Regions from separate parts of the Mesorhizobium subarcticum genome, predicted to be linked through region 2. Evidence: predicted binding sites of a transcription regulator. Region 2 holds the regulator's gene; each other region holds the start of a gene.

Region 1 (4,317 bases), 790 kb from region 2:
GCGACAGCGCCTTCAGCACATGCGTGCCGCGCTGCACGCCGCCATCCATGATGACATCGATCTTGTCGCCGACCGCGTCGACAATTTCGGCAAGCTGATCGAACGCTGCCCTTGAGCCATCCAGCTGGCGGCCGCCATGGTTGGACAGCACGATGCCGCTGCAGCCAATGTCGACAGCGCGCCTGGCGTCTTCCACCGACATGATGCCCTTCAGGCAGAACGGCCCTGACCACAGCTTGACCATCTCGGCGACGTCGTCCCAGGTCATCGACGGATCGAGCATCTCGGTGAAATAGCGGCTGATCGACATCGTGCCGCCGCCCATATCGACATGCTCGTCGAGCTGCGGCAGTTTGAACCCCTCATGGGTGAAGTAGTTGATCGCCCAGCCAGGCTTCAGCGCGAACTGCAGCATGCCGGCGAGATTGAGCTTGAAGGGGATGGCAAAGCCGGTGCGCTTGTCGCGCTCGCGGTTGCCCCCGGTGATGCTGTCGACGGTCAGCATCATCACTTCAACGCCCACCGCCTTTGCCCGCTGCATCATCGCCCGGTTGAGGCCACGATCCCGGTGGAAGTAGAACTGGTAGACCTGCGGGCTGCTGCTGATCTTGCGCGCTTCCTCGAGGCTGACGGTGCCGAGCGAGGAAACGCCAAACATCGTGCCGTACTTGGCCGCGGCCTTGGCCACCGCCCGCTCGCCCTGATGGTGGAACAGGCGCTGCAGGGCGGTTGGCGAGCAATAGAAGGGTAGCGCCAGCTTCTGGCCCATCACCGTCACCGACATGTCGATTTCGCTCACCCCACGCAACACGTTGGGAACAAGGTCGCAGGTCTCGAAGCTTTCGGTGTTGCGGCGATAGGTGACTTCATCGTCGGCAGCGCCATCGATGTAGTTGAAGATCGGCCCCGGCAGCCGCTGCTGTGCCATGCGCCGGAAGTCGGAAAAATTGTGACAGTCGCTGAGCCGCATCATCGATTTCCAGTGCCATGGCGGCCAGCCTTCGCCGCCGGAGCGTCGAATACCAATCGGATGCCGCCGTGCCAACGGCCTAATTGCCGAACTCACCCGTTGGTGGGGCTGTGAACGAAAAGGGGCGCCAGAAGCGCCCCTTCCCGTCGGCAACCGACTGGTGACGACTACATGCCGAGATCGGAACGAAGCTCGGCCTTGGCCACTTCGTACTCGGCCTTGAAATCGTCCCGGTTGAGCAGGACCGCGCAAATGACACTGCCGGAAATCTTGCCCATCTCGACGTCCGATGGGTAATGGATGCCGCCGACCACGCGGTTGTGGGCGTATTCGGCCGCGCGCGCCATGATCTCGGCGCGCTTCTCGGGAAACATGTCGGCAAGGATGATGCCCATCATGGTGCCGACGGCGGCGTGGCCGGACGGCCAGGAGCCGGAGCTCGACAGCTTGACCGCCGGCTTGACGAGGTCGCTGAGCTGGTGCGGACGCGGACGCTTCCAGACATCCTTGGCCGGATCGACGACGGCGCCTTCGGTCTCGACCACGCGATCAAAGAAGGCGCTGAACTTCGGCAGCTTGTCCTTGGTGAAATTCGGCCCCATCACGTCGGCGAAGCGCCAGACATTCTCCTCTGCATCGGCGACGGCGCGCGCTTCCATTTCAGGCGTACGCGTCACCTGCAGCGTCAGCACCTCGCCAAGCTCGGCCTTGGTCTGCGCCGAATCGTTTGCCGGCGGCGGCGGCAGGATCATCGTCAGATCGACATCCTTGTTGGTGACGAAGGGCTTGGCGTCCTCGGCCTGGGCGGCGGACCCGATGACCAGCAGCAGAAGGCCGGCCGCGAGCGATGCATATTTCTTCATGGAGCAATCCTTTGTTGAGAATGCCGAAGGATCGCCGGATGCGGTGACGGCCATATGACGCGACCGTCTCCCGGATGCAAAAAGGGCGCCTCTCGGCGCCCCTGAATTTCGCTATGTGCCCCCAACTCAGTGGGCAACGCCTTCCCACACCTTGCGCTTGACGAGATAGACCAGCGCACCGAATATCAGGAGGAAAAACAGCACGTTGACGCCGGTATGCTTGCGAGCCTCCATGTGCGGCTCCGCCGCCCACATCAGGAAGGTCGAGACATCGCGGGCGTACTGGTCGACGGTCTGCGGCGAGCCGTCATCATAGGTCACCTGGCCGTCGGATAGCGGCTTGGGCATTTTCAGCGACACGCCGGACATGAAGTAAGGATTGTAGTGCGTGCCCTCGGGGATGACCATTCCGGCCGGCGGCGTCTGGTCGTAGCCGGTCAGCAGCGAATGGATATAGTCCGGGCCACCAGCGTCATACTGGGTGAAGATGTCGAAGACGAACTGCGGAAAGCCGCGCTCAACGCCGCGCGCCTTGGCCAGCAGCGACATGTCGGGCGGAGCGGCGCCGCCATTGGAGGCGGCAGCAGCCTGCTCGTTGGCGAACGGCGCCGGAAAATAGTCCGACGGCTTGCCGGGGCGGTCGAACATGTCGCCGGCATCGTTGGGGCCGTCATGGATGGTGTACGAGGCGGCAAAAGACTTTACCTGCGCTTCGGAATACCCGAGGTCCGTCAGCGTGCGGAACGCCACCAGATTCATCGAATGGCAGGCCGAGCAGACTTCCTTGTAGACCTTCAGGCCGCGCTGCAGCTGGCCCTTGTCATAGGTGCCGAACGGGCCGGTGAAGCTCCAGCTCATTTCCTTCGGCTCGTTGATCGGGAAATGCGTCGGTGCCGCCGCGTTGTGCGCCTCTTCGGCCGCGAACGCCACACCGCCGGCGGCCACAAGGCCGATCAGCGCCAGCGAGGTGAGAATCTTTTTCATGCCAAATCCCCTTAGATTCTCTACCGCTCAGCCCTTGGTCTCTGGCGCGGCCGTGGCGCCCACCGGATGCCCGCTGCCGCCCTTGTTCTTTTCGAGCACCGCCTCGGTGATCGAGTTCGGCAGCCTGCGCGGCGTCTCGATCAGGCCAAGCACCGGCAGCGCGATCAGGAAGAAGGCGAAATAGAACAGCGTCGCCATCTGCGCCATGAACACATAGCTGCCTTCCGCCGGCTGCGAGCCCAGCCAGCCAAGCAGGACGGCGTCGGCCACGAACAGCCAGAAGAACAGCTTGTACCAGGGCCGGTAGACCGCCGAGCGAACCTTGGAGGTGTCGAGCCACGGCACCAGGAACAGCATGACGATGGCGCCGAACATGCACAGCACGCCGCCGAGCTTGGAGTTGATCGGCCCGATGTTGAAGGTGATGGCGCGCAGGATCGCGTAGAACGGCAGGAAATACCATTCCGGCACGATATGGGCCGGCGTCTTCAGCGGGTTGGCGACGATGTAATTGTCGGGATGGCCGAGATAGTTCGGCAGGAAGAAGATGAAATAGGCGAAGATGAACAGGAACACGATCATGCCGAACGCGTCCTTGATGGTCGCATAGGGCGTGAAGGCGACAGTGTCGGTCTTCGACTTGACCTCGATGCCGGTCGGGTTCGACTGGCCCACGACATGCAGCGCCCAGACGTGCAGCACGACGACGCCGGCAATCATGAACGGCAGGAGATAGTGCAGCGCAAAGAAGCGGTTCAGCGTCGGATTGTCGACGGCGAAGCCGCCGAGCAGCAGCTGCTGGATCCAGTTGCCGACAAGCGGTATGGCGCTGAAGAAGCCGGTGATGACGGTGGCGCCCCAGAAGCTCATCTGTCCCCATGGCAGCACGTAGCCCATGAAGCCGGTCGCCATCATCAGGAGGTAGATGATGCAGCCGAGGATCCAGAGCAGCTCGCGCGGCGCCTTGTAGGAGCCGTAATAGAGGCCACGGAAGATGTGCATGTAGACGGCGATGAAGAAGAACGACGCGCCGTTGGCATGCATGTAGCGCAACAGCCAGCCGGAATTGACGTCGCGCATGATCTTCTCGACCGAGCCGAAGGCGAGATTGGTGTCGGCCGTGTAATGCATGGCCAGCACGATGCCGGTCAGGATCTGCGCCACCAGCATGATCGACAGGATACCGCCGAAGGTCCACATGTAGTTGAGGTTACGCGGCACCGGATAGGCGACGAAGCTGTCATAGACCAGCCGAGGCAGCGGCATGCGGGCGTCGAACCAGCGTTCGATACCGGTCTTGGGCGTATAGGTCGAGTGTCCCTCGCTCATCGAAATGTCCCCCTGCCTCAACCGATAAGGATTTTGGTATCGGAAATGAATTTGAATACCGGCACGGCCATGTTCTCTGGCGCCGGGCCTTTGCGGATGCGGCCGGCGGTGTCGTATTGCGAACCATGGCACGGGCAGAACCAGCCGCCGAAATCGCCTTCCTGGCCGAGC
Region 2 (4,317 bases):
TTCCAGCGCTCTTCCTGGAAGTTGGACCACGAAACGCCGATGACTTTGTCCTTCGCCTGCGCGACCGACACAAGCGTCAGCGACATGGCGACACCCGCCAGGATGGCGGCTGTGAATCTCTTCATTGTATCCTCCCTGCGCCGCGTATGGCGCGACCAAACTGGCCCGAAGGCCGGCACAAAGGCTCTAATTTTTTCGAGCCTCGAAAAAACACTGATCCAACACCGAAACGCTGTCAACATCGATTCTGATGGATTTCGATGTCCCCACGAATTTTTTTCGAGCCTCGGAATAAATAAATGACAGGACGGCCCGCTTCTGCCAGTATTTGGGCGTGTCGTCGGCAGTGTTCGAGGGGCCGGAGGAACCGCGGCGACCGGGAGGATGTGGGAAAGCATGTCGGTCGGAATCCGCCACGACGATCTGCGCCGGCGCAACCGCGCCATGGTGATTGCGGCCGTGCGCCGGGCCGGTCGGCCCTCGCGCACCGAGATCGCGGCGACCACCGGCCTCAGCCACTCGACCATATCGGCGATTTCCTCCGATTTGATCGGCGAAGGCATCCTGGCCGAAGGCAAACCGAGCGAGGCCGGCGCGCTCAAACGCGGCAGGCCGCAGGTCGGCCTCGGCCTCAACCCCGAGGCCGCGGCCGTCATGACCGTGGTGCTGTCGCTGAATTTCCTCTCCGTCGCCGTCATCGACTATGCCGGCCAGGTGGTATCGGAGGAGCAGCGCCGGTTGGACACGCTGACTATGTCGCGCGAGGCGCTGATCGGCGAATGCGTGGCCATCGTGCGGCGACGCCTCGCGGATCCCGACATCGATGTCCGCAGCGTCGCTCGCATCGCGCTGGCGATCCAGGGCATCACCGACACCAAGGCCCGGGCAATGCTCTGGTCGCCGATCACGCCGCAGACCGACATCGCCTTCGCCGACATACTCGAAGCCGAATTCGGCATCCCCGCCACCATGGAAAACGACTGCAACATGATGGCGGTGGCGCTGCGCTGGCGCGATCCCGAACGTTATCGCGACGACTTCATCGCTATCCTGCTTTCGCACGGCATCGGCATGGGCCTGGTGCTGAAGGGCGAGCTGTTCACCGGCACCCATTCCTCGGGCGGCGAGTTCGGCCACATGATCCATCGGCCGAACGGCGCACTCTGCCGCTGCGGACGCCGCGGCTGCGTCGAGGCCTATGCCGGCAACTACGCCATCTGGCGCAACGCAAAACAGCTCGGCGAGGACACCGAGCCGGTCGCCGATGTCAGCGACGCGCAGATGCGGGCCCTTGCCGCCACGGCGCGGGAGCGGGACGGGCCGGAACGCGAAGCCTACCGCAAGGCGGGCGAGGCGCTGGGCTACGGCCTCGGCAGCCTGTTCGCCCTGATCGACCCCGCCCCCGTTGCCATGGTCGGTGTCAGCGCCGCCGCCTTCGACCTGATCGAACCGGCGCTGCGGGAGGCCATCGCCCAGACCGCCGGTGGCCAGCATTCGAAATCGATTTCCTTCGACACCGAGCCGAACGAACTGCCCCTTATCCGCGAAGGCTGCGCCATGCGTGCACTGACCTTCGTAGACCAGGAGATTTTCGCGCCGGGCGCGCAGGGTAAGTCAGGCGTTGTCGGCAAGAACGTTGCCTGAATAACGCGTAGGGATATGTTGAGATTCAAGTCAGGCCGAGTCGAGAATGGTGGGTTCCGAGAACCGGAACGGAGCGGACATTTGGGTCCGTGAGTACCGGAAGCGCAGGAAACTGTCATTCGCAGGCCGGCATCACCTGAATATCAGCATATCCCTAATCTTCCCTGATCGCGTAGCCCGCCCCGCGAATGGTGCGGATCACATCCGGCATGCGGCCATTGTTGACCGCCTTGCGCAGGCGGCCGACATGCACGTCCACCGTGCGCTCGTCGATGTAGATCGTTTCGCCCCAGACATTGTCGAGCAACTGGCTGCGCGAGAACACGCGGCCGGGATGGCGCATCATGAATTCGAGCAGGCGGAATTCGGTCGGCCCGAGCCGGATCTCGCTCTTCTTGCGATAGACCCGGTGTGATTCACGATCGAGCACGATGTCGCCGACCTTGAGCACGCTGGACAGCACTTCCGGCTTGGCGCGGCGCAGCAGCGCCTTGATGCGGGCCATGAATTCCGGCGTCGAGAACGGCTTGACCAGATAATCGTCGGCACCGGTCGAGAGGCCGCGTACGCGGTCGCTTTCCTCGCCGCGCGCTGTCAGCATGATGATCGGCAGCCGCTCGGTCTCGGGCCGCATTCTTAGCCGACGACAAAGCTCGATGCCCGACACCGCCGGCACCATCCAGTCGAGCACCAGAAGGTCAGGGACGTTTTCCTGCAGCCGGATTTCGGCTTCGTCGCCGCGCGTCACCACTTCGACCTGGTAACCTTCCGATTCCAGGTTGTAGCGGAGGAGCACGCCTAGCGGCTCCTCGTCTTCCACCACCATGATGCGTGGCGCGATCATCGGCTTGTCACCCTGTTATGCCGCCGGCGCCGACATTGCGGTCTCGTCCTGCTTCGGGCGATTGGCGGGCAGCTGCGTGCCGGTCAGCACATAATACGCATTTTCGGCGATGTTGGTCACGTGGTCGCCGATGCGCTCAAGATTCTTGGCGCAGAACAAAAGATGCGTACAGGCGGTGATGTTGCGCGGATCTTCCATCATGTAGGTCAACAGTTCGCGGAACACCGAGGTGTATTTGACGTCGATGCGCTCGTCGTCATTCCTGAGCTTGGCGAGAGCCGAAGCGTCACCCGCCGCATACTCCTCGACCACGCCATGCACCTGGATCAGCACCAGCTGTGCCATGGCATCGATGGAGTGCGACAGGTCGCGCGGCGTGGCGCTGAGACCGACGGTGCCGACGCGCTTGGCGATGTTCTTGGCAAGGTCGCCGATGCGTTCGAGGTCGCCGGCCATGCGGATCGAACCGACGACATGGCGCAGATCGTCGGCCATCGGCTGGCGCTTGGCGATCAGCGTGATGGCGCGGTCGTCGAGTTCGCGCTGGCGGGCATCCATGATGGCATCATCGGAGACGACGCGCTGGGCGAGAGCGTTGTCGGAGTTCAGCAGCGCCTTGGTGGCGCCGCCGACCATCGAGCCGGCGAGATCGCCCATGTCGCTGATCAGCTTGCTGATCTGTCCGAGCTCCTCGTCGAAGGCTGCAACCGTATGTTCGGCCATGATCCTGGTCCTCGTATGCGTGCGATCAGCCGAAGCGGCCGGTGATGTAGTCCTGCGTGCGCTTCTCGCGGGGCGACGTGAAGATCTTTTCCGTTTTGTCGAACTCGACCAGCTCGCCCAGATACATGAACGCCGTCTGCTTCGAGACGCGCGCCGCCTGCTGCATGTTGTGGGTGACGATGACGATCGTGTAGTCGGCTTGCAACTCGTCGATCAGCTCTTCGATCTTGGCGGTCGACAGCGGATCGAGCGCCGAGGCCGGCTCGTCGAGCAGGATGACTTCCGGCTTCACCGCCACGGTGCGGGCAATGCAAAGCCGCTGCTGCTGGCCGCCCGACAGGCTGAGACCGCTGGCGTTGAGCTTGTCCTTGACCTCGTTCCACAGGGCTGCGCGTTTCAGCGCCTGCTCGACACGGCCGTCCATCTCGGCCTTGCTGATCTTCTCATAGAGCCTGACGCCAAAGGCGATGTTCTCATAGATCGACATCGGGAACGGCGTCGGCTTCTGGAACACCATGCCGATCTTGGTGCGCAGCAGGTTGAGGTCCTGAGAGCGGTCGAGAACGTTCTGGCCGTCGAGCAGCACCTGGCCCTCGGCCGTCTGCTTGGGATAGAGCTCGTAGATGCGGTTGAAGACGCGCAGCAGCGTCGATTTTCCGCAACCCGACGGTCCGATAAAGGCGGTGACGCTGCGCTCGGGCAGCGACAGTGTGATGTCCTTCAGCGCCTTCGACTGGCCGTAGTAGAAATTGAGGTTCTTGACCTCGATTTTCACCTTGGCGGCGGCCTCGGTCGCGATCGTCATGTCTGGAGACAACATCTGGCTCATTTGTCCTCTCTGCGTCCGGTCAGGCTGCGCGCAACGATGCTGAGCGCGAGGACCGTCAATGTGATGATGAGTGCGCCGGTCCACGCCAGTTGCTGCCATTCCTCGTAGGGGCTGAGAGCGAACTGGAAGATTGTGACCGGCAAGCTGGCCATCGGAGCGTTGAGGTTGCTCGACCAGAACTGGTTGTTGAGCGCCGTGAACAGCAATGGTGCCGTCTCGCCGGAAATACGGGCGATGGACAGCAATATGCCAGTGACGATGCCGGAGAGGGCGGCGC
Region 3 (4,317 bases), 310 kb from region 2:
CTCGGCCTGGAAGTCGACATAGTGCGGCAGCTTCAGATGCTCGACGAAACCGGTCGCCTGGACGTTGTCGGAGTGCGAGATGACGAACTCCTCGTCCTGGGCGGCGGCAACGACATCCTCGCCGAGTTCCGTGGCGCGTAGTGCCCGGTCACAAAGCGCCATGGCCATCGCCTTGCGCTCGCTCTGGCCGAAGACGAGGCCGTAGCCCCGCGTGAATTGCGGCGGCACCTTGGCCGAACCCTTGAACTGGTTGACCATCTGGCATTCGGTGACGCGCACCGTGCCGAGCGGTGCGGCGAAGGGCAGTTCGGGAACGTCCAACTCCAGCTCGACCTCGCCGATGCGGATTTCGCCGACAAAGGGATGGTTGCGGGCATAGCCGCGCTGGGTGGAATAGCCAAGTTCCAGCAGGAAACCCTCATCGCCGCGTGACAGCGCCTGCAGGCGGATGTCGCGGGCCATCGGGAATTCCAGCGGCTCACGGGTGATGTCGCCGGGGACATGGTCCTGCGGCATGTCGCCATCCGGTTCGATCAGGCCTTCGCGGGCGAGGATCGCCGAGACGCGCGGCATGGCCTGCGCTTCGGTGTCACGTTGCAACGGCTCGGCGACATCGGCGCCGGCGGCAAGCTCGGGATCGAGCAGCCGGTGCGTGTAGTCGAAGGTCGGGCCAAGCAACTGGCCGCCGGGCAGGTCCTTGTAGGTTGCAGAGACGCGCCGTTCGACCCGCATGATGCTGGTGTCGATGGCCTTGGAGTAACCGAAGCGCGGCAGCGTGGTGCGGTAGGCACGCACCAGGAAGATCGCCTCGATCATGTCGCCGCGCGCCTGGACGATGGCGAGTGCTGCCAGTTCCCGGTCATAGAGCGAGCCTTCGCTCATCACCCGGTCGACGCCGAGTGCCAATTGCTCGACGATCTGGTCGAGACGAAGTGCGGGCACCGAACGGTCGCCGCGCCGGCGATCGGCGAGCAGGCTGTGGGCGTTGGCAATTGCGGCCTCGCCGCCTTTTACCGCGACATACATGCTAGGCCTCCATCGTCTTGATGCGCGTCGTGCGCGGCAGGCAGGCTATGCCTTCAGCGGTGGCGAGGATGATGTCGACGCCGCGCGGAAAACGCTTGGTGTTCTGCTTCCACTGCTCGACGAAGTGACGCGGCATCTGCGCCGGCGCGATCGTGGCGCTGGTTTCGATGCCAGGACCTTCGAGCAGCAGCGGAGCGCCTGAAGTGAGGTCGCTGACCTGCAGGATCAGTGTGGTCGAGCGGTCGGGATAATCCTGCGTTCCCTGCGAAAAGCCGTCGAGCGCCATCATCTCGGCCGGGTTGGCGACAAGTGAGAAATGCGCGTCGGCCGGCGTGTTGGCCAGCGGCGCGCCGGTGTGGAAACCAAGCCAGGAGCCGATCGAGGCGGAGGCGTTCAGGGCCGGGTCGAGCCAGAGCGGCGTGTCATTGTCGCAGAGCGCCAGGGCTACGGCGCCAGCGGTCGCCGAGAGCGGCGCCGGCGGGCGAGCCAAGGCCGGCAAAGGCCGCACGCTGCCCGGCCGCGCCATCGCATCCATGATCGCGCGGAAAACGGTCTGGGCGTTGAAGACCGGATCGACGAAGCCACCCTCGATCGATTGCGCTGCGATATCCATCAGTCTTCTCCGCGAACCATGGTGAAGAAATCCACCTTCGTAGCCGCCGTCTCGGCGCGGCGTTTTTCATGGGCAGTGGTGAGCGCCGACCGCAAAGGCGCGATCAGCCTGGCCTCGACCTCGGCGCGGCGGGCAGGGTCCTGCCACAGCGCGTCGGCGATCGCCGCCAGCTTCGCCTTCTGCTTGTCGCGGCCAAGCGCGTAGCAATGGCCGACCTGTCCGGAGGGAAGGCGGACGGTGGCGCGGGTGACAGTCGCCTCGCCGACATTGAAGGGCGCGCCGCCGCCGCCGATGCGGCCGCGCAGCGTCACCAGGCCGGTCTCGGGACCGCGCAGCAGTTCGGCTTGCGAAGGCAGGTCGGCCTCGTTCCAGAGCCGGACGATATCGTCGCCGCTCGATTGCGCCAGTGTCGCCATGGCGGCCTTGCGCTCGGCCTGGTCGCGGGCCTCCTGTCCTCGCATCAGCAACATTCCTCCTGGCTAAATTTGTCTATTGATATAGACAACTATACAAATTATACATATTACCTAACGCGTGTCCATGACGGGTGGATGACAGGGCTGGGGGCGAGTCATGATTGGGCAGATGGCAGCTGACAGCATCGAGCGGCGCAGCGGCGTGTCGCTGTGGCGGCAGATTGCCGACAAGATCCTGCACGGAATTGCGGTGGGCGACTTCGCCGAGAATGCCGCGCTGCCGCCGGAGGTGTCGCTCGCCGAACGCTATGGCGTCAACCGCCACACGGTGCGCAGCGCCATATCGGCCCTCGTGCAGGAAGGTGTGCTGCGGGCCGAGCAGGGGCGCGGCACCTTCGTCTTGTCGCGCAAGCGGCTGTCCTATCCGATCGGTGCGCGCACGCGCTTTTCGACCGGCCTGCAAGGGCAGACATCGGAACGGCATATCGTGCTGCTCTCCTCATCGGTCGAGCCGGCCAGCCAGCGTGTCGCCGAGGGGCTTGGCCTTGCCAGGGGCGCCGAGGTGATAAGGTTGGAGACGCGCGGTGAAGCCGACGGACGGCCTGTGTCACGCGCCGCCGGCTGGTTCGATGCCAGCCGCTTTGCCGGCATCGACAAGGCGATGGCTGAGACCGGCTCGATTACCGCGTCGTTGGCCCGTTTCGGCATAGACGATTATCTCAGGCAGTCCACCGTGCTGTCGGCGCGCCACGCCGATGCGGCCGATCTCGCCGACCTCGCCCTGCAGCCGGGCGCCATCGTGCTGGTGACGATCTCCGTCAACGTCACGCCTGACGGCCAGCCGGTCCAGTTTTCCGAGTCACGCTTCCCGGCGGAACGAGTTCGAGCTCAAACTGTCGGCTCTCTGAGCGTCCGTCGCAGTTTATCCGATCTCGATCACAGCCTTGATCAGGCCGGACTTCTCATGTGCCCAGCGGGCGAGATCGCGCGGCGTATCGGCAAGCGAGGTGCGGTGGGTGACGAGCTTGGCCAGCGGTACGGCGCCGTTGCGGATCGAGGCAGCGACATGGTCGAAGTCGGCACGTAGCGCATTGCGGCTGCCGATTAGCGTCATTTCACGCTTGTGGAATTCCGGGTCGGAAAAGACGATGTCGTCCTTGACGACACTGACCAGCACCAATGTCCCGCCATGCGCGACATGGGCGAAGGCCGACTGCACCGACTGGGTGTTGCCGGTGGCGTCGAAGACCACGTCGAAGCCTTCGCCTGATGTCGCTTCCCTGATCAGATCGGGTACCGCTCCGCGTGAGCCGTCGAGAGTTCTGGAAGCCGAGTTCGGCCGCCGCGAAGGCAAGCCGTTCGCTGCTCATGTCGAGCAGCGTCACGTCGAGCCCGGCGATGCGGGCGAAGATGGCGGTGCCGAGCCCGATCGGGCCGGCGCCGATGACCAGCGTGCGGGCACCGGCATCAGCCCTAGCACGCCGCACGGCATGCGCGCCGATGGCCAGGAATTCGACGGCGGCGGCGTCGGTCAGCGACAGGCCATTGGCCGGATAGAGATTTTGCTCCGGCACCAGGATCTTCTCGCACATGGCGCCGTCGCGATGCACGCCGAGCACCTCGATCCTGACGCAGCAGTTCGGCTTGCCGTGCCGGCAGGCGATGCACTTGCCGCAGGACAGATAGGGATTGATGACGACCGGTTCACCGACGGCAAGGTCGACGCCTTCACCGGCCTCGACGATCGTTCCCGACACTTCGTGGCCCATGATGCGGGGATAGGCGAGGAACGGGTGCTTGCCCTCGAAGATGTGGTAGTCGGTGCCACAGATGCCGACATGGCTGACTGCCACCAGCGCCCAGCCGGGGGGTGGCGCGCCGGGCGCGGGACGGTCTTCAAGGATGAGATCGCCGGGGGAGCGGCAGACGACAGCTTTCATGCTTCAATCCAGTCGGTTCACGGCGCCGCCGGCCCGTCGGCCATGCCAGCGGCGATGCCAGTTGTGAATTACTTGCTGCCGCGGCGACGCAGTCCATCGAAGTAGACGATGATGATGATCAACGCGCCGGTGATGATGCGCTGCCAGAAGGCGTTGACGTTGAGCAGGTTGGCGCCGTTGTTGATGGTGGCGAGAATGAATGCGCCGAGCAGCGGCCCATGCACCGAGCCGACCGCGCCGAACAGGGAGGTGCCGCCGATGACGGATGAGGCGATCGCCTGCAGTTCCCAGCCCTCGGCCTGAGTCGGATTGCCTATGCCGA

The links. Region 2 encodes PhoB, which activates phosphate uptake and scavenging genes when phosphate is short. Its sites were predicted from a motif close to TGTCATNNANCTGTCAT; they were not measured.
Region 1: a site for PhoB is predicted at 1,877-1,893, ahead of ACZYHG_RS14015 (acid phosphatase). Genes of this name have one in related genera too.
Region 3: a site for PhoB is predicted at 2,180-2,196, ahead of phnG (phosphonate C-P lyase system protein PhnG). Genes of this name have one in related genera too.

What each region holds. Positions count from the first base shown of each region.
Region 1 is NZ_CM144237.1:2,885,588-2,889,904, reverse strand. Features, by position in the region: gene ACZYHG_RS14020 (alpha-hydroxy acid oxidase) at 1-970, opposite strand, end outside; gene ACZYHG_RS14015 (acid phosphatase) at 1,138-1,833, opposite strand; gene ACZYHG_RS14010 (cytochrome c1) at 1,960-2,817, opposite strand; gene ACZYHG_RS14005 (cytochrome b) at 2,845-4,146, opposite strand; gene petA (ubiquinol-cytochrome c reductase iron-sulfur subunit) at 4,164-4,317, opposite strand, start outside.
Region 2 is NZ_CM144237.1:2,090,709-2,095,025, reverse strand. Features, by position in the region: gene xylF (D-xylose ABC transporter substrate-binding protein) at 1-125, opposite strand, end outside; gene ACZYHG_RS10225 (ROK family protein) at 397-1,644, shown strand; gene phoB (phosphate regulon transcriptional regulator PhoB) at 1,799-2,488, opposite strand; gene phoU (phosphate signaling complex protein PhoU) at 2,504-3,211, opposite strand; gene pstB (phosphate ABC transporter ATP-binding protein PstB) at 3,237-4,040, opposite strand; gene pstA (phosphate ABC transporter permease PstA) at 4,037-4,317, opposite strand, start outside.
Region 3 is NZ_CM144237.1:2,398,285-2,402,601, forward strand. Features, by position in the region: gene ACZYHG_RS11740 (carbon-phosphorus lyase complex subunit) at 1-1,026, opposite strand, end outside; gene phnH (phosphonate C-P lyase system protein PhnH) at 1,028-1,639, opposite strand; gene phnG (phosphonate C-P lyase system protein PhnG) at 1,639-2,100, opposite strand; partial or broken gene phnF (phosphonate metabolism transcriptional regulator PhnF) at 2,213-2,963, shown strand; partial or broken gene ACZYHG_RS11760 (zinc-binding alcohol dehydrogenase family protein) at 2,978-3,995, opposite strand; gene ACZYHG_RS11765 (ABC transporter permease) at 4,064-4,317, opposite strand, start outside.